3 regions of the Pelosinus sp. UFO1 genome follow, and region 3 is predicted to be linked to each of the others. Evidence: riboswitches for the same ligand, from Rfam matches in the RefSeq annotation. Region 3 holds a riboswitch; each other region holds the start of a gene.
The links. A riboswitch is a leader RNA that binds a small molecule or an ion and turns the genes downstream of it on or off. The one in region 3 is predicted to bind cyclic di-AMP.
Positions count from the first base shown of each region.

Region 1: it holds a riboswitch for cyclic di-AMP, as region 3 does, so the genes downstream of both, UFO1_RS18775 (C40 family peptidase) here and UFO1_RS08455 (3D domain-containing protein) in region 3, are expected to answer to the same signal.
Region 2: it holds a riboswitch for cyclic di-AMP, as region 3 does, so the genes downstream of both, UFO1_RS13280 (NlpC/P60 family protein) here and UFO1_RS08455 (3D domain-containing protein) in region 3, are expected to answer to the same signal.

Region 1 is NZ_CP008852.1:3,969,497-3,977,603, reverse strand. It holds gene UFO1_RS18785 (YgcG family protein) at 1-513, shown strand, start outside; gene UFO1_RS18780 (AarF/ABC1/UbiB kinase family protein) at 674-2,356, shown strand; gene UFO1_RS25320 (hypothetical protein) at 2,539-2,706, shown strand; cyclic di-AMP (ydaO/yuaA leader) riboswitch at 3,257-3,385, shown strand; gene UFO1_RS18775 (C40 family peptidase) at 3,389-4,078, shown strand; partial or broken gene UFO1_RS25850 (IS3 family transposase) at 4,086-4,313, opposite strand; gene UFO1_RS18770 (TVP38/TMEM64 family protein) at 4,450-5,127, shown strand; gene UFO1_RS18765 (hypothetical protein) at 5,417-5,617, shown strand; gene UFO1_RS18760 (LemA family protein) at 5,769-6,323, shown strand; gene UFO1_RS18755 (response regulator transcription factor) at 6,409-7,104, shown strand; gene UFO1_RS18750 (cell wall metabolism sensor histidine kinase WalK) at 7,097-8,107, shown strand, end outside.
Region 2 is NZ_CP008852.1:2,787,232-2,795,338, reverse strand. It holds gene UFO1_RS13305 (HyaD/HybD family hydrogenase maturation endopeptidase) at 1-221, shown strand, start outside; gene UFO1_RS13300 (hydrogenase expression/formation C-terminal domain-containing protein) at 214-585, shown strand; gene UFO1_RS24520 (DUF1540 domain-containing protein) at 712-867, shown strand; gene UFO1_RS13295 (hypothetical protein) at 969-1,271, shown strand; gene aroH (chorismate mutase) at 1,356-1,718, shown strand; gene UFO1_RS13285 (glycosyltransferase family 2 protein) at 1,865-2,803, shown strand; cyclic di-AMP (ydaO/yuaA leader) riboswitch at 2,934-3,079, shown strand; gene UFO1_RS13280 (NlpC/P60 family protein) at 3,084-3,752, shown strand; gene UFO1_RS13275 (ABC transporter ATP-binding protein) at 4,002-5,717, shown strand; gene UFO1_RS13270 (Fur family transcriptional regulator) at 5,820-6,242, shown strand; gene UFO1_RS13265 (metal ABC transporter ATP-binding protein) at 6,255-6,980, shown strand; gene UFO1_RS13260 (metal ABC transporter permease) at 6,990-7,841, shown strand; gene UFO1_RS13255 (Na/Pi cotransporter family protein) at 7,818-8,107, opposite strand, start outside.
Region 3 is NZ_CP008852.1:1,850,194-1,858,300, forward strand. It holds gene tpx (thiol peroxidase) at 1-468, opposite strand, end outside; gene UFO1_RS08430 (ferritin family protein) at 682-1,179, shown strand; gene UFO1_RS24385 (DUF2970 domain-containing protein) at 1,349-1,483, shown strand; gene UFO1_RS08435 (Zn-dependent hydrolase) at 1,639-2,868, shown strand; gene UFO1_RS26110 (3D domain-containing protein) at 3,036-3,761, shown strand; gene UFO1_RS08445 (DHHA1 domain-containing protein) at 3,857-5,068, opposite strand; gene UFO1_RS08450 (L,D-transpeptidase family protein) at 5,237-5,884, shown strand; cyclic di-AMP (ydaO/yuaA leader) riboswitch at 5,923-6,066, shown strand; gene UFO1_RS08455 (3D domain-containing protein) at 6,118-6,708, shown strand; gene UFO1_RS08460 (DMT family transporter) at 6,848-7,297, shown strand; gene UFO1_RS08465 (hypothetical protein) at 7,474-8,013, shown strand.

The DNA.
Region 1 (8,107 bases), 2.1 Mb from region 3:
GATTATTCACTAGCGATGCTCAGACAGTGGAAAATCGGCGATAAATCGCTGAATAACGGAGTATTGCTGTTGGTAGCCGTTGGTGATCGAAAGTCTCGTGTCGAGGTAGGGTATGGTTTGGAAGGGGCTTTAAACGACGCCAAGGTCGGGCAGCTTCAAGATGAATACCTTATACTCTATGCTGGGCGTGGTGACTATGATCAGGGAATCTGGAACAGCTATAAAGCTATCATGCGGTTGGTCTCTGCCGAATATGGTATCGTAGCACCGCAAGATGCCCGAGGAACTGCAAAAGTAAGCGGCGACCTTGTTCCGGCATGGTGGGATGGTTTGCCATGGTGGGTGCAAGGGGCGGCTGTTGTAGGGGTTTTTCTTCTATTTATCGCAGATTGGCTACTCCTCGGCGGCAGCATTACCTTTCTCCTATTATCATTGCTCAGGTTGCGTGGTAGTGGGGGCGGAGGATATGGTGGTGGATCAGGGGGCGGCGGCGGAGCGGACCGGAAATGGTAGATTATCGTGCTTAAACATTATACTTACCTTTCATCTAGACAGGCTTGCTAAAGTGGTGGTTAGTGAGTCGGCAGGGAGCATTGCAACGGGACACTGTGTTTGAAAACTCAATCCATAAGGCTATAATGATACTATATAATGTTTTGTAGGCGGTGTGGGAATGGCAACATGGCATAGGGAAGATGCGGTGCGGGCGAGAACCCGTCATATTGCGAGTGTATTTATCAGGTACGGTTTTGGTTTTTTGGTAAGAGATTTGGGATTGCGACGTTTTTTTGCCTTCGGTTCCTGGGGGCGGGCAGGTGCTTTAGACAAGACAATTAAAAGTGAAGAGTTCCGGCGATTGGCACAAAAATTACCGTTGATGTTGGAAGAATTGGGGCCGACGTTTATTAAGCTCGGCCAATTTCTAAGTAGTCGGCCTGATTTTGTGCCAGTATTTGTAACCGATGCCTTACAGCGGCTGCAGGAGCAAGTGACGCCAGTACCGTTTGCGCACATACAAGAAATAATCGCGGAGAACTTGCCGGATTATAAAGAATGGTTTGTATCGATTGATCCGGAGCCATTAGGGGTAGCATCCATTGCTCAGACCCATTTAGCCACCTTACAAGATGGTCGTAAAGTTGCGATCAAAGTCCGTAAGCCAGAGGTTATCAATCAGATCGAACTGGACTTAATGGTGTTGCAAAAAATCGTTGGATTTTTAGCCGAACAGCCCGAAGTGTATAAACTGTTGGATATTGAAAATAGCTTCATGGTTTTTTCCCATTCCCTCCGTAAGGAATTTGATTTTGCTGTGGAAGCCGGTAATATCCAGTTGTTTAGTCGGTTACTGGCCGGGGCGGGTTTGGCTCGTACGCCACAGGTGGAGTGGAGGCTCAGCAATGAGAATATTTTGACGATGGAATTTATTGATGGCATAAGTATCGAGGAAGCGGCAGGGAAACTAGATTTGGCGGCTCGACGGAAACTAGCCAGCAAATTTTTAGAAAGTTTTCTGCGCCAGGTGTTATTGTATGGTGTCTTCCACGGCGACCCTCATTCCGGGAATATTCGTCTGACCCCTGCAGGTGAAATTGTATATCTGGATTTCGGTATCGTTGGGCGTACTGATCCGCGTATGACCGAACGATTAGTGGAAAACTTCACTGCGATACAGAATAGCGATGTGGAAGCGTTGATGAATGTGGCGCTTGAGATGGGACAATCTTCGGGACATACCAACTGGCAAAATTATTATGAGGATATGGCTGAACTGCTTTTCGTGTCTCAGGGGATGACCCAGGGCAAACTGGAGATAGGAAAAATGATTTTTGGCATGATGCAAGTTTCGCAAAAGCATGGTATCCGCATGCCGGAACGGTTACTGCTGCTAGGTAAAGCATTTGCTCTGGCTGAAGGGAATGCGCGAAAAATTGACCCAAACGTCAACTTTTTGGAGATTGCCCGGCCGATTATTGAAGAATTCTTACATAAGAATCTTCTGGTGCGACCTAGTGAGACGGTGGTTTTGGCAAATGCCCTTGCCACGAAGAAAAAGTTACGGATTGTGTTCAGCGAGTTACCATCTTTTCTTTCGGGGATGATCCGCGGCGAAAAGAAAATTCCCTTGACCATTAGTGGTATTGAATTTATCGGAGAAAAGCTGGACAAGTCTATTAATCGTATTTCCTATAGCTTGATCATTGCCAGTATGTTTCTAACATCGGCTATTATGATGCACTCAGGAGCGGGACCAATTCAAGCACAAATCCATCACACTGGCTATTATCTGTTATTGGTAGCACTCGGAGGCACGCTATATTTATTCTTTCGCATTTTTCGTCAGATGAAAAAATAGCTTCATAGGAATCTTCAATGAGTTTTAGAAAAGATATTCATAAATTATTCACCTTCTTTTGGCAATATAAGGGCCATATTTAAAAGATCACAATAAATTCATATGTTTTTCAATAGAAATTCATATGAATTCGGTATTATATGATGTAATGGAAAATAAATTTGAGGAAGTGAACGAAGATAATGATGGCCTGGATGTATAAAGCGATTTTTCGGTATAGCCCAGACGATAAAGTTGATACAATAGAACTATTAAAAGCAGGGATATACTATGGTGAAATTACCAATGAAGAGTATCAGCGGGTGAAGGAAATACTAAATAAAAAGAACATGCTTTCCTTACATTCATAGTCCGACGTGTGACCGCGATTTTTTTATTAGGTTGCAGGAGATTGTCGTCAAAGACTTAGCTATCCAAGTTACCTATCGTAAAAATTTAGCGAAGAACGTAGATGTTGTACTTCACTATAAGAATCTAGATGTGACTGGCGACCAAATAAAAGATACTTTGAATGTTGAGTGCTAAAAACAAAGAGGCTCTGGCTGAAAACCGAGTCTCAATTTTTTATCGTCACGTTAGTGGTCTTGGCTAGGTTCAATGACAATGCCACCACCTTCTGCGCATTTTCAATAACTAAAGTGTTACTAACAAATAGTAAGATACCGGGCTATAGTACTTTTTAACTGAAATAATTCACCAGCCCATACAAATTTTACGGGATCTTCATAAAAAATTCATACTTTTTTGGTATAGTGGTTATATCCCACTTGGAATACACCCACTTGTAGTTTGGCCTCTTGTAGAGTAATTTCCTTTTAGAAGTCAGTTTTAATAAACTATTGCTGGGGTAAGAAGACTGGTGGTGTTTATATTTAAGGAGGTGAATTTAGGAGCTTTTTTACAGTACATACGCCGAATCCTGTATAGGTACGGAGGACCCAAGTTTTTGGGGTGAAGCGTTTTTTCGCAGGGTTGCATTGCCTGACCCTAACCCGACAGCTAACTCCGGAGGCGAAGAAAGGCGGAACAAGAGTGAATACGTTTATACCAAAAGTCATCGCATCCATTGCAGTAGCGATCTCATTTGCTTTGTTAACTCCGGTAGGAGCTCACGCAGCAGATATTCTTCGGCCTGGAGATAGGGGATCTGAGGTAACTTTTCTTCAGGAACGGTTACAAAGTCTCGGCTATAACATCCCGAGTGCCGATGGCGTTTATGGGAATTTGACTGAGGCAGCTGTTGAAAACTTTCAAGCAAATAGCGGACTAGATGCTGACGGTATCGTTGGTTATCAGACATGGGATGCCTTGCGGAGCGGCAACAGCCAAGTCAGCCGGGGCCAGAGAAGCCGGTACCTTATCGACAACATCATTCAAACAAGTAAAAGGCTTCAAGGAATTCCATATTTGTGGGGCGGAGATACTCCCCAAGGATTCGATTGTTCGGGCTTCACCCAGTATGTTTTCAGGCTAAATGGCATAAACCTGCCACGCACTGCCGATGAGCAGTACGAATTAGGTGTTCCTGTTAGTTATGACAATCTGCAGCCGGGAGATATGGTGTTCTTTACTACATATGCACCAGGACCATCACACAATGGTATCTACATTGGTAATGGCCTGTTTATTAATTCGTCATCAAGCCACGGTGTATCAATTGCTCGCATGGACAATTCCTACTGGGCACCAAGATATATTGGGGCGAAACGAATATTACGCTAAAATTGCATTAAAAAGGCTGCCAGCATTTTTGAACTGACCCCAAAAAGTAGACAAAAATTATTAAGCAGCTATTTGAGGACTGAATCCTGTATTGTACAGGACTCAGTCCTTTTAGTCTACTTTTAATTTTGATATGGTTTATAGTAATATATGTATACTATTCTTCTTTTTAATGGTCCATATACTCAAACGTTTGCAGATAAAATTGCTCTGATTTCAATAAGCCGATGAAGTTTTATTAGTTCTTCAAGGGATTTTCATCAGTTTTTCATATTGTTATAGTATGATAAGAATTAAGATATATAGATTAGTTACGAGAGTATATAACAAGATAAATAATGAATCATTATTATAGAAAAGGAAGATTATTTATGAATAAATTGTGGGGCTGGCTAGTTATTATTACATTGGTTGGGCTGACCTATCTGTGGCAGCCGGAGTTTTTTCAAGAAGCATATGGCATCATCAAGCATGGTGATATTTCTGCCTTGGCTGAGTACTTACGTTCTTTTGGTGAATGGTCGGTAGTGATAACACTGGCCCTATTTGTGGTTATGACTTTTACGATTGTTTTTCCCTTTATGATTTTATCAGGGGCAGCAGGCATCATCTATGGGCTATTTTGGGGTATTGTCATTTCTTGGTCAGGAGAAGTGATTGGGGCACTAGTCATGTTTGTTTTCGCCCGGTACTTCTTTCGTCAAATAGTGGAAGGATGGATTACTAAAAGTAAGTATCTTAAGCAGGTGGATGATTACAGCGCAGCCAATGGTTTTAAGGCTTTATTAATAGCTCGTCTGCTTCCATTAGCTCCATCGGGTATTATTACGGCCGTTGCAGCCATTAGCCGCATGTCATTTCGGGATTTTTTTCTGGCAACAGTGCTTGGTAAATTACCACCGGTAGTGATAAAAGTCTTACTTGGCCATGATATTGTATTTGCTGGAGAAAACATGACTCGGCTCATAGTAGTAGCAGCTTTAGTTGTTGGAGTATATCTGGCTTTATGGTGGTATAGGCGAAGCAAAGTGCAACATGGAAATGCATAAGCAAATAAATAGGCATTGGTTGTAGTAAAAGCGAAAAATGGTATCTAGGAGAAAAAAGGATGATATATTGACCATCCTTTTTTAGGGGTATTAAGGTATAGATACTTAATAAACTGACTCCTTTAATACTATTAGAAGAAATTTCATAAGTTCTTCAAACTTTCTTCATAAGTTCTTCACATATGTTTAGTATAATAAAAACTATATAAACCAGTAAGAATTATAAGCTTTGGGGTTTAAAAAGTGGACATAACGCTATAGGAGTACATAGAGAATAACAAAAAGAGGAATGGGGAGAATAATGACAATGAATAAAAAAGTAACAGGAATCATTTTTGCTGCGTTAACAGCAGTATTTATATCGGGTACGGTTTTGCTGCCGACCACGGCTACGGTATTTGCCGCCGAAGAGACAAATCAAGAGCAGCCAGCACCGCCCCAGGATGCTCCGAAAGACGGTGGTAACGAGCATTCTGGTCATCACATGTAATAGTAATAGCCCTTCCATACGGAAGGGCTATTTGATTGCTATAGAAAATGGGAAAACCTTGTGAATTCCCATAAGTTCTTCATATGATCTTCAAAACTTCTTCACAATAAAACTGTATACTAGAGATAAAGAAGGTAAGGAGGAAAATATGATGAATAGGACTGTATGGATCATTATAGCCATAGTCGCCATGCTAGTCATAGGTGGAATTTCAAGCTATAACAGTTTGATAAATATGAGTGAAAACGTTGGTGGCAAATGGAGTCAGATTGAAAACCAGCTTCAGCGGAGAGCTGACTTAATTCCTAATCTCGTTAGTACGGTGAAGGGATATGCTGCCCATGAGCAGCAAGCGATTCAGGCGGTGGCTGATGCCAGGGCGAAACTGGGCGGTGCCCAAGGACCGAGTGCTAAGGCTGAGGCGAATGGGGAATTAAATACTGCTCTGAGTCGGCTCTTGGTAATTGCTGAAAACTATCCGAATTTGAAAGCGGATAAAAATTTCCGAGCATTGATGGATGAATTATCGGGAACTGAAAATCGCATTGCAGTGGCCCGTAAGGATTATAACGAAAGTGTACAGCTTTATAACACAACCATTCGTTCGCTGCCGGCCAGTATATTTGCTAGATATTACGGATTTGATCCCATGGAATATTTTAAAGCCGATGAAGGAGCTAAACAAGTGCCGCAAGTTAAGTTTTAACAGTAAGACAAGTTGCCGAAAGAGGAAGAAAATGGTCAAAGGATGAATAGTAGAATGTGAATGTTGTATGAGAGGGGGGCTTCTTATGGCCCAATATTCAGTATTAATTGTCGACGATGATGTGAAACTAGTTAATCTTTTGAGAACATATTTCGAAAAAGAAGGCTGTATAACGTATTCGGTTAATGATGGCCTAGATGCATTGCAGGTAGTGCGGGAAAAGAAGCCAGATATTATGGTGTTAGATTTGATGTTGCCTGGTCTTGATGGATTGGATGTCTGCCGAAAAATCCGTAAGGATAATGATATTCCCATCATTATGCTTACTGCCCGAGATGAAGAAAGCGACAGATTAATCGGTCTGGAAATTGGTGCAGATGACTACGTGACAAAGCCTTTTAGTCCCAAAGAAGTAGTCGCTCGGGCCAAAGCCATTTTGCGCCGTGCAAATAAAGAGGTGGTGCGGAGCGAGCCAATTCAAGTGGGAAATCTAATCATTGACTTAGAACGTCACCAAGTTACCAACGGTGGCCATACTGTGGAAGTGACGCCTACCGAGTTTAAAATTATGGAACTATTAGCAGCCAATGCTGGTAAGGTTTATAGCCGCCTGCAGATTGTCGAACAAATCCAAGGGTATAGCTTTGAAGGGTATGAACGGACAATTGACGCACATATTAAGAACTTGCGTCGCAAAATCGAGATTAATCCGAAGGAACCTCAGCATATTCAAACGGTATATGGGATTGGCTACAAATTTGCTGGTGAAGTCGATGAATAGTATTACTTACCGCATTACAGGCGTGATGTTTTTGGCGGTGGCGTTTACGGTATTATTACTGGTTTACTTGACCAATGGACAGATGAATGAGCATTTCAAAGAGTATTTAGTAGTGCAGAAGATGGAAATGGGGCAAAATGGCATGATGAAGCATACGGATGTCGGCAATTCGACGGTGGCTTTTGTCATGGGACCACCAGAAGAAACTTTTTTGGCTTCTGTCCACAAATCGCTTATTTGGGTAGGGATGGCCGTTTTGGCAGCCGGTCTTGCTGCTAGTTATTTCGTAGCTCGCAGCATTACCGTACCGCTCCGCAATTTGAGCCGCGCTGCAGAGCAAATTGAAAAAGGAAATTTTGATCAGCAAGTGTCGGTGGAAACGAAAGATGAAGTGGGTCACTTAGCTGCTATCTTTAACCGGATGGCCGAAACATTGGCGCTCAATACCAACTTGCGTCGACAATTCTTAGCCAATGTCGCTCATGAGCTTCGGACACCGCTTGCCATAATTCAAGGACACTTAGAGGGGATGGTAGATGGTGTGATTGAACCGAGTCAGGAACAACTTTCTTCCTTACATGAAGAAGCTATCCGGCTCAATCGCCTCATTACAGACCTTCGTGATTTGTCGTTAGCCGAAGTTCGTCAGTTAGCGTTGGAAAAAAACAGTACACATGTCAATCAAATTGTTAGTCGAGCTGTGTACATGCTTAAACCGCTAGCGGATGAGAAGGACATCCGCGTGGATTGCATGTTAGACGAAAAATTGCCGGAGCTTGAAGCCGATGCAGATCGGCTCAACCAGGTGTTTTATAACATTCTAGTGAATGCCATTCGTTATTCTCCAACTAAGAGTATTGTAAAGGTTGTTACTGTGCAGGAAGAAATAGAAGGTCGATCATGGCTTAAGGTTTCAGTCGTTGATAACGGGCCTGGTATTGCACAAGAGGATATACCTCATATCTTCGACCATTTCTATCGGGGGGACAAGTCGCGAGATAGA
Region 2 (8,107 bases), 940 kb from region 3:
AAGTATCGATGCATGAACTTGGCATTCAAGATGTACTCGCGATAATGGAAGTATTAGAAAAACCTGCTAAGGAAATCATGATAATGGGAGTACAACCATTCGCGATTGATATTGGTTTGGAATTAACACCTATAGTAGCAGAAACAATGGATAATGTAGTAAAAGAGATATTACAAGTATTGAAAGATTGGCAGGTAGAGGTTGGGAAAATTCATGAATGAAGCAGTATTATCGCAAAAGAGTAAAGCAGTCTTGTTTGAGATAAACGGGGCATTAAAACGCTTTACCTTGACTGGTGAAACATGGAGTGTCTTTATTAATAAGATGTCTCTTACTGATGATGAGCGTCAAGAAATTCGAGATTTTCTCGGTCTCGGGAGTATTACCATCCACTTGTCTGATACTGCTGAACCAGCGGAGTGGATGGAAAGTGGTATAGCAGGAATATGGTACGGTGTATTTTATGATCAGACAAAAAACCCTATACTTGAGACGATCGAAATCGGCAATTATCCTCAAGTAGCTTCTGCACAAATTGAAGATATAAATATGGGGTTGCAAAAATTAACACAAAAATTAGCGTAAAATACTGAATGAGAAGGTGGTTGGTAACCTTCTCATTCAGTATTTTTGTTTTATATTCCTAGTTTTAATGGATAAAGAGAAAGAAAAGTCTACATACTAAATTTGAAAAAAGGGAGGTGAATGCACATGCTATCAGGCGTAAAATGTACTGTATCGAATTGTAAATATTGGAGAAATGGTGAACACTGTGATGCTTCTGCAATTGAGGTCAATGTAGATGGTGGTGGTAAAGCCGCTAATCAAAGTGAACAAACAAACTGTAAAACTTTTTATCAAAAGTAAAGAAAGTTTTAGAGGGAATATAAAATTCAGCTATGCTGATTTTATATTCCTTTTGGTATACATACTTCTAGGCAGCCATATATATTTATGGGGGTGGGAGTATGGATATTAAGAATTTATATGTTGTTGTGGTACGGGATGATAAACAGGAAAAAATCAAAATAGAGGAATATCGTAAGAATAACAGTACAGGGCATAATGAAGTACTATTTACATTAGATAATCAAAAAGCGTGGGTCGATGCTTATGATGTGTTACTGTATAAAGATTTAGGCAGTGTTTTTTGTTGGAAGGATTATAATGAAGGAAAATATATCGTACTAAATGAATCTAATTCAATTTGTCCTCGGTGCGGATGGTGGATATGCCATCATTGCGGAGCTTGTTATTGTAATAAATCCTGATGATTTTCTAAAAGGATAGAGGATATCACGTGGTGAATAACGAATTATTTACTAGAATAGTAGTAAGAGAGGATGATAAGGTTGGTGCGTGGTATCCGAGGTGCCACTACGGTGGAGAAAAATGAGTCAACTGAGATTATTAGCAACGTAATAGAGCTTCTATCAGCTCTGGTTGAGGCAAATAAAATCGACATAGAAGATATTGGGGCTGTAATTTTCAGCTCGACTCCAGATGTTAATTCGGCGTTTCCGGCTATTGCAGCAAGGAATTTAGGATGGACAGAGGTACCATTATTCGGTACGCAGGAAATTGACAGCCCAAATGGGGTAGCGCACTGTATTCGTGTACTTATATTGTTAAATACTGATTTGCCACAAAAAGCGATTAGGCATTTATATTTAAGAGGCGCAGTAGTATTGCGGCAAGATATTAATAAAGAAAAATAGACTTGTCTTTTAATTATATTATTATAAGTTTAATCTATAGGCTTATAATAATCATTAAAAGTAAGCCTTTGCTATGGGAGGCAAAGGCTTACTTTTATGAATGATCATAATAAAGTTAGGACAAGTTAGGAATAGAGGAGAAAATAATGAAATTCATCTCGATTGTTGTACCTGTATATAATGAAGAAGAGAATATTGAATTTTTTTACCAGGAAGTTTGTAAACATATGGAGCCATTACCTTATAAGTTTGAATTACTTTTTGTCGATGATGGTTCAAGTGATGCGACACCCCTGCTATTAGAGAAAATATCGCAGCAAGACAGCAGGGTTAGAGGATTGATTATGGCGCGAAATTATGGACATCAATTAGCTTTGACTTGTGGTCTTGATCATGCTGATGGCGATGGTGTTATTACAATGGATGGAGATATGCAACATCCACCTGAAATGTTGCCAGTTCTTTTGGCAAAATGGGAAGAGGGATTTGAGGTAGTTCAAACGATAAGAATTAGTACCGAAGGAGTTTCCTGGTTTAAGTCTGTTACTTCTGGTCTATTTTATAAGCTAATTAATGCTATGTCTAAAGTGCATATTCAAGAAGGTGGTTCGGATTTTCGTTTATTGGATAAAGCTGTTGTACAAAGTTTTCGTCGTTACAAAGAAAGGGCACGCTTTATTCGAGGTATGATCGGGGCAATCGGTTATCGGCAAGCATTGGTAGAGTTCGTTGCTCCGAAACGTTTTGCTGGTACATCTAAGTTTTCTTTACGGAAAATGATGCATTTTGCTCTTGATGGAATTACTGCTTATTCTAAATTACCTTTACGCTTTGCCTTTTTTATGGGATTGTTATTTGCGTTGATTAGCTTTGCTGTGACAATGCATGTTGTATATATTAAGTTGTTTACTCTAGAGGCAGTACCAGGGTGGGCGACGATTTCTGCAAGTATCTTATTTTTAGGTGGATTACAATTGTTAGGGCTAGGTATTATTGGAGAATATGTAGGGCGCATATTTGAAGAAGTAAAGCAACGTCCCTTGTATTTGTTGCGTGTAGAATTAAAGCAACAGCAAAAAGAATAAATGCAATTATGATTTATTTTGCTAAAAGTGGATAATTCATACAAAACTTGTAAAAGAAAATATTAATTGTAAAATAATGAGATGTATGGCAGGAATATTCACTTAAAAAGCGAATAATAAAAAATGTGCAGTTTTATAAAAGCCTAATCAATGCACAGGACCGGGGGAACCAAAGTTTTGGGGTGAAACCTTTTGGCTGATTTTTATTTGCCTAGAGGTAGGGGGATCTCAACCCTAACCCGTCAGCTAACCTCGGAGGCTAGTGAGAGGGGTATGTATATTGACTAAAATTTTTCGAGTCGTGGTGTTATTGCTATTTTTAGTTAGTGCAGGAACCATAACCTGCGCGGCAGCTGCTTACCATCAAGGCGATCAGGGTGATGACATAGCTAGTATTCAAGCACAATTAAATGCACTTGGGTATAATGCTGGTAGCTCTGATGGGGATTTTGGTGAAGTAACAGTTAAGGCAGTAAAAAACTTTCAAAGAGACAGAGGTCTAGACGCTGATGGAGTGATTGGTATGCAAACATACCGTGCGATCATGGGCAGAGAGATGTCAGTTAGTCGTGATAGTTCCAGTGCTGCAACTAGGCGGGTAATACAGACAGCATTGCGTTATCAAGGTGTACCTTATGTTTTTGGTGGGACTACACCGAATGGTTTTGATTGTTCGGGTTTTACTCGCTATGTATTTGCGCAAGCTGGTGTTTATTTGCCAAGAGCTGCTGATGAACAGTATGAAGTTGGGCAACCTGTATCCTACAGTCGCCTACAACCAGGAGACACTGTGTTTTTTACTACCTATGAAGCTGGTGCTTCCCACTCTGGTATTTATGTGGGCAATGGGCAGTTTATTAGCGCTACTTCAAGTCGTGGAGTAGTAATTGATCGATTGGATAGTGGTTATTGGGGAGCACGTTACCTTGGAGCGCGTCGGGTGCTATAATGCAGTGTAAGGGGAGGCTAGTACGCCTCCTTGCTTTTATTTTTAGTATTACAGGAACACAATATAACCAAACTAGGCTCTGCCAGTGCAATGCTTTGGTGGGAGGCCTAGTTTTTATATGTTTATGTTATATATATTTATCGTTAAATAAGTTATACTATACTAAAGGTATTTTCTTATTTTAATAGCAAATGAGTATTTTGTAATTTGGGCACTAATGAGTTGCCTCTACTAAGTACGGAGGCTTGTATGTTTAAATTATATTGGCAAAAATTTATAGTACCGCATTGGGAGATGGTATTATTGGCATTGATATGTTTTATCATTGCCAGTATTGCGGGTTTGTTGGCTCCCTTAGTTATAAAGTTTTTAATTGATGATGCATTAATTGCTGGGGATGAGGATTTTTTACATCTGATTATAGCAGGTGTCATCGGTTTATATTTATTACGGGGTATATTTTCATATATTTATGGACAAAAGATAGCAAAAGCGGGTAATCTGATGTTGGCAAAACTGCGACAGAGGATGTTTGAACGGTTACAACAACTAGATTATGCATATTTTATTAATACCTCAACAGGTGAAATTATTTCTTTATTTACAAATGACTTAGGGTTGATTCAGCAAGCTGTTTCAGTGGCGGTACCTGATTTGTTAGTCGAGTCACTTAATTTAATTGCTATCCTAATGATTATGATTTACTTTGATTGGCAACTGGCATTAGTGACCTTTGCTACTTTGCCCTTTATTATTCTTGCTACTAGCTTTTTTAATGAAAAAATTAGTGGATTAGGCAAATTGGTGGAAGAAACTTTGGGCGAAGTGACTAGCATATTGCATCAGGCCTTATTATCGGTAAAAGTGGTACAAAGCTATGTGCGAGAAGAGTATGAATCACAAAAATTTTGCTTGCGCATGCGCCATGCGGCTGGTGATTTTATTAAAGTACAGCGATTAAAGGCTATTTTAATTGCTTTAGTAGAATTCCTAGCGTCCATCGGCCTGACGGGAATTATATGGTATGGTGGTCGAGAAGTAATTAATGATAAGTTAACCATAGGCGGCATGTTTGCTTTTTTGATATATATTATTAATATTCCAACGCCTATCAGAAAGATTAGCGAAGCTGTTTCTAGTATGAAGTTAGGCATTGTTGCTTGGCAAAGGGTTAGTAGTTTGGAAAGAGAAACGAAGGTAGTGTTTGACGGAAAACAAGAAATAGATAAGGTTATGGGAAAGGTTGAATTTAGAGATGTAAATTTTGAATATCTCCCAGAGCTAGGGACCTTAAGGGGAATTAATTTTATAATACGTCCAGGTGATATGGTGGCCATTGTAGGACCAAGTGGTGCCGGAAAATCATCTTTTGCGAATTTACTCCTACGTTTTTATGATCCTATTTCCGGGGTTATTTTATTGGATGATCTTAATATAAAAGAGATAAAGATGAGTTGTTTACGTAAACAGATCGGATTTATTCAACAACAACCGATTTTATTTAATATAAGTATTTTAGAGAACATTCGGTATGGACGACCAAATGCTACCTTCGATGAAGTAAAACAAGCAGCAAAACTAGCGAATGCCCATGATTTTATTATGAATTTGCCTGGTGGTTATGATTATATTGTTGGTGAATTGGGTAATAATGTATCCGGGGGACAGCGGCAGCGTATTGCAATTGCTCGTGCCATTATTGTTGAACCACCAATTTTATTATTAGATGAACCAACAGCAGCCCTTGATACAGAGGCTGAGAAATTGGTTATGGAGTCCATACGTAAAGTTAGCAAAAATCGTACAACTTTTCTAATTACCCATCGATTGTCTAGTTTATTAGATTCAGATAAAGTGATTTGTTTAATGAATGGCAGAATTACAGAAGCAGGAACACACGCAGAACTTGTAGAACGAGGCGGAGTGTATGCTAAGGCCGTATTTAATGAAGAGATGCAGGCATAAAAAGTAGGGCGGGTAGTGATACTCGCCAAGGGCTTTGCACTCTTTACTTATTTTTATGTTGCTAATAAGAATGTTATTACTTAATTAAAGGAAAAATATAAAATGATATATGAAGTAATGAAACAATTAAAAGACAAAGGATATCGAATCACGCCTCAGCGGCGCGTTATTATAGAAAAAATTGTACATACGGCAGGATTGTTAACGGCAGCTGAAATTTGGAATTTAGTGCGTCAAGAATATAACGACATTGGGCTAGACACAATTTATCGAAATATTAGTATGTTAACAGAGATGGGGATTCTTATACCAATTTCCGGAACGGGAAAAGAGAGTACACGATATGAATTGGCTCATGCCAATCACCATCATCATGTTGTTTGTGTAAAATGCGGGCAGGCTGTTTGTATTGACTATTGTCCAATTAATCAAGAATTTATTGAAATGCTCAGGATGAATGGATATGAATTAATTCGTCATAATGTTGAGTTATTAGGTCTATGTACGGATTGTAAAAGTCTGTGAGGAGAATAGAAAATGTGTGAAGTAAAACTAGTGGATATTAATTTTTCTTATAATAATACGGTTGCGTTAGAAAATATATCTCTAACGGTTTCAAAAGGGGATTTTGTTGCTGTAGTTGGTCCAAACGGAGCTGGTAAAAGTACGATGCTTAGAGTTACAGCCGGACTTTTAAAACCTAGCCGTGGAGAGGTAAGTATTGGTGGAAAAGATTTACTTACAGCAAAAGGACATGGCTTAATTGGTTATGTACCGCAAAATTATGGAAAGAATATAATGGGATTTCCAGCAACTGTGAAAGAAGTAGTAGCACTGGGATTAACGTTAGGTTCAGCAGCTACTCGGAATAATCATCAGGCTGCCAAGCACATTACTAGCCATATGTTAGAGTTGGTGGGGGCAGAGAATTTACGCGATCGGCGTATTGGTGAGCTTTCAGGCGGGCAGCAACAGAGGGTTATGGTGGCAATGGCTTTGGCAGCGAATCCAGAGTTGCTATTATTAGATGAACCCACTAGCGGAATTGATTACGAAGCAAGTGCAAAAATCTACGAGCTCTTAGGTACTTTAAATAAAAATCTAGGTATTACAGTAGTTATGGTTTCTCATGATATTGAAAAAGCGGTATCATGGGCTAATAAAGTAGCATGTATCAATCGAAAACTATGTTTCTATGGTAGTAGTGAAGAGTTTGAAGCTACTCATGCCCAGGCTCGGCATTTGTGGTACTATACAGGGTGATGAGGTGAAATGATGGAATTTTTTCAGTATGATTTTATTCAAAGGGCATTATTGGCAGGTCTCATAACGGGGATTGTTTGCCCACTTATCGGAAGTTTTGTAGTGGTGCGTCGTCAATCTCTAATTGGTGATGGCTTGGGACATATTGCTTTTGCTGGTGTAACAGGCGGCTATATGGTGGGATTATATCCAGTAGTTGGAGCTTTGATTATGACTATAGCGGGTGCAGTGGGCATTGAATTAGTTCGTAGGCGCCATATGGAATTTGCTGATATGGGATTAGCAATATTCTTTTATGCGGGCGCGGCTATGGCTATTATTTTTAGTACGATGACTCGTATGCCAAGTTCTGGATTATTAAGCTTTTTGTTTGGGAGTATTATTACAGTATCTCTTGTTGATGTGATAACAATAGCTTGTTCCGGAACTCTAGTACTAGCTATTGTTTATTTTTTATTTGATAAGCTTATGTTAATGGCCTTAGATGAAGACATTGCAAAAGTTGCAGGGATTAATACGGGAATGATCAATATGCTGTTTAGCATATTGACAGCTTTAGTCGTTGTCGTTGGCATGACGATAGTCGGTATCTTACTTGTGAGTGCGTTAATGATAATACCTGTGGCAACAGCTCATCTGCTCAGGGTGGGATTCAAGGCTACCATGGGATGGGCAGTAGTATTTTCTATAATATCTGTACTCATTGGCCTAACATCTTCTTTTTATTTGGACATTGCTCCTGGTGGTACCATTGTAATGACTGCCGTTTTGGAATATATTTTTATATCGGTTGTAAGAATGGGTATCAATCGGAAGGAAAGACAAGATGTAGGTACTTCATCTTCTTTTGGGAACCAATAACATAACTAGATTTGCGTATTGGCGTAGTATTGGTAATACAGCCACAGAAGAAATAATATTAAATAGCGTATGTACTATAGCCACCTGCCCAGCAAAATCTGCTGTGAGATAGGTGGCTATTTTCACTAGTAAATTTGTAAATGGTAAGAAAATAAAAACACCTAATACATTAAGAAGGATATGGGCTGCAGCGAGACGTCTCGCTGATAAAGATGCTGTTAATGCTACAATAATGGAAGATAAACAGGATCCAATATTGTTGCCGT
Region 3 (8,107 bases):
CTGATCACCAATATTAGCAACATACTCTACGTGACGTACAATGTCATTTTTATCAATGACCACTGTACCGCGGGATAAAAGACGTAATTCTTCAATAACAAATCCATATTTAAGACCAAAATCAAGATCCTTGTGATCAGAGATAGTTTTTATGGTGGCGATATCTTTTGCAGCACAATATTTTTTCAAGGCAAAAGGTAAGTCAACGCTGATTGATAAAACCGTTAAGCCATCAATTTTAGCAGCCTCTTCATTAAACCAGCGAGTTTGAATATCGCAAACAGATGTATCTATGGAAGGTACAACGCTAATTACGCGAACCTTACTTTTTGTATCACTAAGTGAAAGAGGAGATAGATCTGGAGATAATGCAGTGAACTCAGGAGCCTTATCACCGATCTTTACTTCCGTACCAATTAGTGTCACTGGATTGCCACCGAATTTTACAACATCACTACGTTTACTCATTAGGGAACGCCTCCTTGTTTAAATGTGATCATATATATATGGTAACATGTGTCAGAAAGAATGTAAATAATAATTATTATTAAATAGTTTAAAATTTTATCTTAAAGAATGAGAGAAGAAGTCAGTATTTGTAGTAGCTTTGCAGGAGTTTAGTAGAGATTGTTGAAGTATTAGAAAAGATATAATAGTATTTTTACTTGAGGGGGCATATAAATGGATGTAAAATTATTTAGTGATCTTGAAGGCTTACGAATTGCGATGGATATAGAAGAGCAGGGGCGTGATTTTTATCAACAAGCTTTCGATATAGCAAAAGAAGATGCCCATAAAGATCTATTCTGTTTATTGAAAAACGAAGAAATTATTCATTTTGAAACATTTAGTAAAATTTTTGATACAGTAAATAAAAATAAAGAGGCGGCATCAGAGGAATACTTGTTTGATCCCGAGACTTCTCGTTATCTTACTGTGCTGGCAGAAGGTCATATATTCCCAACAGCAGCCAATGCGAAAGTTAAAATTGCCGAAGTGACAACAGTTCGCGAAATTTTACAAATGGCCATTCAAGCTGAAAAAGATTCTATATTGTTTTATGATGAATTAGCAACTAAATCAAAATTCGAAGAAGCTAAGAAAATTTTTACAACTCTTAAAGCAGAAGAACAAACTCATGTAGTTAAATTACGTAAAATTCTCGATACCTTAGCTTAAGTAAATATATTATCCTCACCAGAATAATCGCGGCATAGTTTCCGCGATTATTCTTTTACCAATAAGTCTTAAAGATTCTACTTTTCAGCAGGAAATATTCTGAAAATAGGGAATTATATATATACTGGAATATAGCCTATCATATAGAAAGGTAGGAGGGGGTTACGTAGTGACTAAAGGAATGGGAAAACGTGCTCATCACAGACAGGACATGAAAAAGTTAAATCAAACTGCACTTACGATTGGTGGTGTGTTAGGAGCTATTTGCTTAATAGCGGTCATCGTCTCTCTTTTGTATAAGTGATACAAAGTGCCTTAAGGCACTTTTCTTTTGTGTATAAGAAGAGTAAAAAGAAAAGAATGCTACCTAAAAATTATATGTAGGTAAGAGATGGAAATATTGTCGAGATAGGGTTATACTGTTTATATAGAAAGAAACGTTATAAGGGGGCGGGGCTGATGATTAAAGATAAAGAATGGGTAATAAATGAAATAGAGAAAATTGCCTGTTTTGGAAAGGGACCTCGCGGCATAACTCGCTTAGCTTTTAGCCAAACCGCTGTAGAATCGCAAGAATACATAATAAGCTTAATGAAGCAGGAAGGCCTAGTCGTCACAGTCGATCAAATTGGCAATATTATTGGTCGTCTAGAGGGCAAAGATAATACATTACCAGCAGTAGCTACGGGTTCCCATTTGGATACAGTACCAGAGGGGGGCAAGTATGACGGTGTACTTGGAGTAATTGGCGGATTAGCAGCGATGCGTCGTTTAAAAGATAGAGGGGGCTTAACACACCCAGTTGAGCTGATCGTTTTTGCTTCTGAAGAATCAAGTCGCTTTGGTTTTGCTACAATAGGAAGTAAAACTATGGTGGGATTAGCCAATAGCATTGCTTGGAGTAAGGCTAAAGACCAAGATGGCAGGAGTTTTCCAGAAGTAATGTTAGAGAATCAATATGATCTAGAGCATCTCAGCGCTGCAGCACGTAGTAGTGAAGACATAAAGGCTTTTATTGAACTTCATATTGAGCAAGGAAGAGTGCTAGAAAAGGAGGGAAGAACGATAGGGATAGTGGAAGCCATCGCTGCTCCTACACGTCTTAAGATTATAGTAGAGGGTGTAGCTGCTCATTCAGGCTCTACTCCTATGGAAGAGCGACAAGATGCCCTAGTAAGTGCTTCTATGATTGTGCTGGCTATACAAGAGATCGGACTCGAACAATCAAGCTACGGTACAGTAGCTACGGTAGGCATGCTCAAAGTCCACCCAGGTTCTATAAATGTTATTCCTGGTGTGGTGGAAATGCATGTAGACATTCGCGGCATAGATCATGAAAGTATTATTGAATGTTTACAGGATATTAAGGATGCGATTAGTGCAATTGCGGAAGAGCAAGAAACTGGGGTTTCCATCGTAATGCTTTCAGCAGAAAAACCTGTAAAAATGAATAAAGAAATTATGAGTCTTATTAAGAAGGTTTGTAATGAAAAAAATGTGTCTTACCAATTTTTACATAGCCGAGCAGGTCATGATGCTATGAATCTATCTCGCTTGGCACCAACGGGTATGATCTTTGTTCCTTCCAAAGATGGAGTCAGTCACAATCCAGATGAGTACACGAAGGATGACGATATAATGGTAGGAATTGATATTCTGACGGAAACGTTATATCAATTGGCAAAGTAGACTCATGGTTTTGGTCATAATGAAATATTGAAAAAATCAGCAGTAGAGCGGTCTTAGGGCCGCTCTATTTTTTTTAGGCAGTTATTACCGTTACTAATTATGTAAACAATATGGTAAAATGACAGGGACAGGACTTATCCATGACGTATTTTGAAAGGGGATTTTGAATGAAAAAATTAATTGCCAGTATATGTGCAGTTGTGGCAGTTCACTTCTTTTCTCCTGCCATGCCAGTTCATGCTGCAGCCTTAGATGAGCAGTTGGCACAGTTGGTTGCGCAAAATGCTAGTGTTGATCGCATACAACAGCTGTTGCTATTAAAGAAAGAATGGGAGCAGGGAAATAAACAGGGACTAATAGAAAACTTGGCGAAAGCGGCTATAAACCAATCAAGTCAAGTGAGCGCTGCCAATGCCTTAGTGCAAGGTAATGTAAATCAAGTAGTAAGCAATGCTTTACGCCAACAGGTTGAGCAAAAGATTACAGATCAAGCAATTCCTTATGGAAAAGAATTAGCGGCGTTTGCTGCATTATTTAATAATCAGTCCTTAGCACCGAAAGCTGTCCAAGAGAATAATTCTCTGACAGCAGCACCTCAAAATTATAAGAGAGTATTAAATATGACTTCTACGGCCTATGCGCCTGGGCCATTAGATAATGGTAAATGGGGTTATAAAACCTATGTAGGTGGCGCTGTGCGCCCAGGAGTGGCCGCAGTAGATCCTAACGTCATTCCAATGGGAACCAAATTATGGGTAGAAGGTTATGGGGAAGCTGTCGCAGATGATCAAGGCAGCGCAATTAAAGGCAATCGTATTGATCTAGTCTTTAACAATCGTCAAGATGCTCTTGATTATGGAATTAAGAACGTAAAAGTATACGTATTAAATTAATCAAAAAACTGGCTCTAGTGAGTAACTATAAGTTACATGCTAGAGCCAGTTTTTTTGTTATTTGATAACCTATGAAATATAGCGGTTACAGGTTCCTACAATTGTTTCCGTATGTTTTCTCTTGCTAACGTAAGTGCGGCAGGGAGCTCGCCAATCTGACTGCCGCCTCCTTGAGCAGATTGCTCATTTCCGCCACCTTTTCCATCCAATAGAGGGAGTATCTTTTTTACTTCTTGACCCATGTGAAGAGCAACATCCGATGAAGCTGAAAAAACAAGGTGAACTTTAGTTTGTTCTTGATTTATCCCCGCGATAAGGGCGATGGTATAGGGGTTACTACTCAGTTCCTTGGCGATATAATTCACCTCGTTAGGGCTAGCGTCTGTGAGAGTATGTACAATTAATTTATGATGATTAATTACTTCTCCCTGTTGATAAAGAGTAATTGAGAGATTGCGGTGTAATTCTTGCTTTAATAAGGCTAATTCTTTGGTAGTAGTCTCTAACTTCTGCAATTGTTTTTCGACGCCATTAAGAATCTTCGGAATAGGCAATGATAGGCAACTTGCAAGTTGATGCAGAATTGTATTCTTTTGCTGATAGTCGGTGAGACCGCGCCAGCCACAGACAAAATCAACCCGCACGCCATTTTTCTTACGCTCCCAGCTGAGGATTTTAATGCAGCTAATTTCTCCTGTATTGGCGACATGAGTACCACAGCAAGCAGAGTAGTCAAAATTAGCGATTTCCACTAGTCGTATTTCAGAAAAGTCCTTTGCAGGAGGTTTGCGTAAGGGGAAGCTTTGCAGGTTAGCTTGATTCAACCAGTGAGTATGTACGGCTTGTGCTTGGATAACAACTTGATTGGCTGCTACTTCTACGGATTCTAGATTTTCAGGCGTTAGAACTTCAATATCCAAATCAATTTGGCTGGATTCTTTGCCTAAATGAAAGCCGACAGTATTTGCTTTTAGTATAGAGTAAAATGCACCAGAGAGAATATGTTGACCGCTATGTTGCTGCATATGATCAAAACGCCTCTCCCAGTTAATCCGTCCCTGTACACTGCGAGTAATTGGTTCTGCTTCAAGGATATGAACGACATTCTCGCCATCTTCCTGGACTTCGATAACAGCCAGATCGTCAAGATAGCCAAGGTCAAAGGGTTGTCCGCCTGATTCTGGATAAAAAGCAGTTCGGTCTAAGATGACAGCCCACCTATTATTAGGTAAGGAGCTAACCTGTATGATATTGGCATTAAATTCTTTTATATAAGCATTTTCGTGGTAAAGTTTTGTAGTTGTCAAGAAGATACCTCCTATAATAAATGGTTTTGATAAGCTATAGATACTATTATACTATTTTTTCTTTCTTGCACATATATTTTTGGGAGAGGTTGTGTAGGGGGAATTGGTGTGACAATTTTAAAGGTAAAAAAAACACAAATTTTTTATAGTGTAGCTATTTTGCTTCTTATGAGTCTTATCTTTGGGATGCTTGGTTTTGAGTATATGGATGAACAGGAACTAGCAGCTATTGAAAATCAGCCTGTTACTGCGCCGATAGGAGCAGTCAGCATTGTTGTTAAAGTCTCGCAGCGAGTCTTGGAAGTATATAGTGATGGAAACCTACATAAAACATACCGAATTGCGGTTGGTAAGAGTGGAACTCCGACACCCATTGGAGAATGGAATGTCGTATGGAAAGACTATAATTGGGGAACTGGATTTGGTACTCGTTGGATAGGGATTAATGTGCCCTGGGGAATTTATGGTATTCATGGTACAAACAAACCTTGGTCCATCGGACAATTTGCGAGCCACGGTTGTATTCGCATGCGGAATAAGGATGTGGAAGAATTATTTGAATGGGTGCCGATTAATACTCCTGTGCGCATTGAAGGTCGTAAGATAAAGGTAGAGCGCACGTTGAAATTTCAGATGTCCGGCTCGGATGTTGCTTTATTACAAATGAAATTAAAAGAGTTCGGTTACTTTAACGGACGGGCAGATGGAATCTTTGGGAGCATTACGAAACAGGCCATTGAAACCTATCAAGCAGAACATAATCTAGAAGTTACGGGTATAGTAACGAAGCAAATGGCAGAAATATTGGGCATTTAAAACCTTGTTTTTTGACTAATTGCTAAAAATATAGTATAATCTCTACAATGCCGAATCCATAACAGGTACGGGGGAACCAATACATATACAGGGGATAATCCGCAAATGCGGAGGGGCGCGTTCTCAATTCTCTCTTTTCCCTATCCCGACAGCTAACCCCGGAGGCTGACGAATTCTGAGCTAATAGTTACTAATTAACTATCTCAGGGTCGTTTAAAAGAGAGGTGGACAAATTGAAAAAATTCCATGTATTAGCAGCATTGATTTTTTGTATGCTGCTAAGTAACGTTGTCGCTTTTGCCGCACCAGGGGACAAGCTTATTAAGCTAGGTATGCGCGGTGAAGATGTACAAATGGTACAAAAATCACTTTTAGAAAAAGGTTTCTACGTCGGTGAGATTGATGGTGTTTTTGGTAACGCAACACTAAAGGCAATAAGAGATTTTCAAATTAGCAATGGATTAGTAGCAGACGGAGTTGTTGGTAAGGAAACCTTACTGTATTTAGGGCGTCCTGGTAGCGCTGAAGGTAACCCAAGCAGATTTGGTAGATCACTTACTATGAGTGCATCTGGCTATAGTGCTTATGATGATGGAAACTCTAATCATACATATGGCGGTAATTTAGTTCGTAAAGGACTTGTAGCAGTTGATCCAGGGGTCATTCCCCTTGGAACCCGGTTATTTATACCCGGTTATGGCTACGCAATAGCAGATGATATTGGCGGCGCCATAAGAGGAGATAAGATCGATTTAGCATTTGATAGTCATGGGGAAGCCATGCAGTTTGGTAGACAACGGGTAACAGTATACATCGTGGATTAGCAGGTGGTTGCCTGCTACTTTTTTTTGCGTAAAAATTTTATTATTATAACAGATAGCTTGTATAGAAAGATATATCAAATAGGATACTACCTTTATAAAGAATAGAGAAAATACGGTTTCTCATTGAGGAGTGTAAGATTTGGATATATCAGGGAACTTACTTGCATTATCATTGGCCTTTATCTCGGGTATTCTTATGGCAGTACAAGGATCACTCAACACTGGACTAAGTAAAGTGGTTGGTCTCTTAGAAACAACATTTATTGTACATATTACAGGGACGATCTTGCTACTGATACTACTTTTTGCTTTCCAGATGGGAAAAGGCAATTTATCTCTTTTAAGTGAAGCACCTTGGTATGCTTACCTAGGTGGAGTGGTTGGCGTGGGTATTATCTATTTGGTGGCGGCTAGTATACCACAGGTAGGGGTTGCCAATGCTACAACGGCAATTATTATTGGACAAGTATTAACTGCCATTGTCATCGACCATTTTGGCGCATTTGGCTTGGTGCAGATGGCCTATGGTTGGAATCAAATAGTAGGTCTTATCTTATTGGCAATTGGTGGGAAGTTACTATTAAGTTAAGTGATACTGCATTTTTTATTAAGAACTTAATGATCTCTTTAGCCTCATGTTAGAAACATAAGGCTTTTTTGTCTGTCAGGGTACTTTCAAATTTCTAATGATACAAAGAGGAATTACAGAAACAATAGTCGAAATATCAGTAGTTATTTTTAAAATGGTAATCGGAGGAATGCTAAGTGAAAGTTTTTGACAATGATAATAGAGAAGGTTTATTGAATCGGCCGGGAAAAAGTTATTCATTAACCTTTGGCGAAGAAAAAACAAGTCATGAAGGGCTTGATGATATCTATCTAGAAATTGAAGAACGGATATTAGAAGCCATTAAAATAGGCGAGCCATTTACTTTCGATGGGATAAACGAGCGGGGAAATTTATATTACACGATTGAACGTACTGAAGAAGACTATATTCTAAGCGTGAAGGAAATTACAGAGGAAACAGGAGAACTGATCAAAAGTACCTTAGAAAGTGTTAAGAAATTAGGCAAAGAGAAAATGGAAGAGATCATGGAAATCATGATTTTAGAAGATATAGACATTGATATCAAAAAAACAATGGTTTTACCTCTAGAATCAAGCTATGAAGGTTTAATTGCAACCCTTCAAGAACTCAGAGAAACAGCAAATGAAGATCTTATAGATAATTTAAAACGTCTCCAAGAAATCGTTGAAGAATACGAAGAAGAAGATGAAGAAGAGTATGACGACGAATTTTAATAAGGGATGGTAAAACACTCCTTTAGTCATAATAGAATTACATAAAATTTATAAATATACTTGCAAAGATTCGAGCAATACTCTATAATATAAA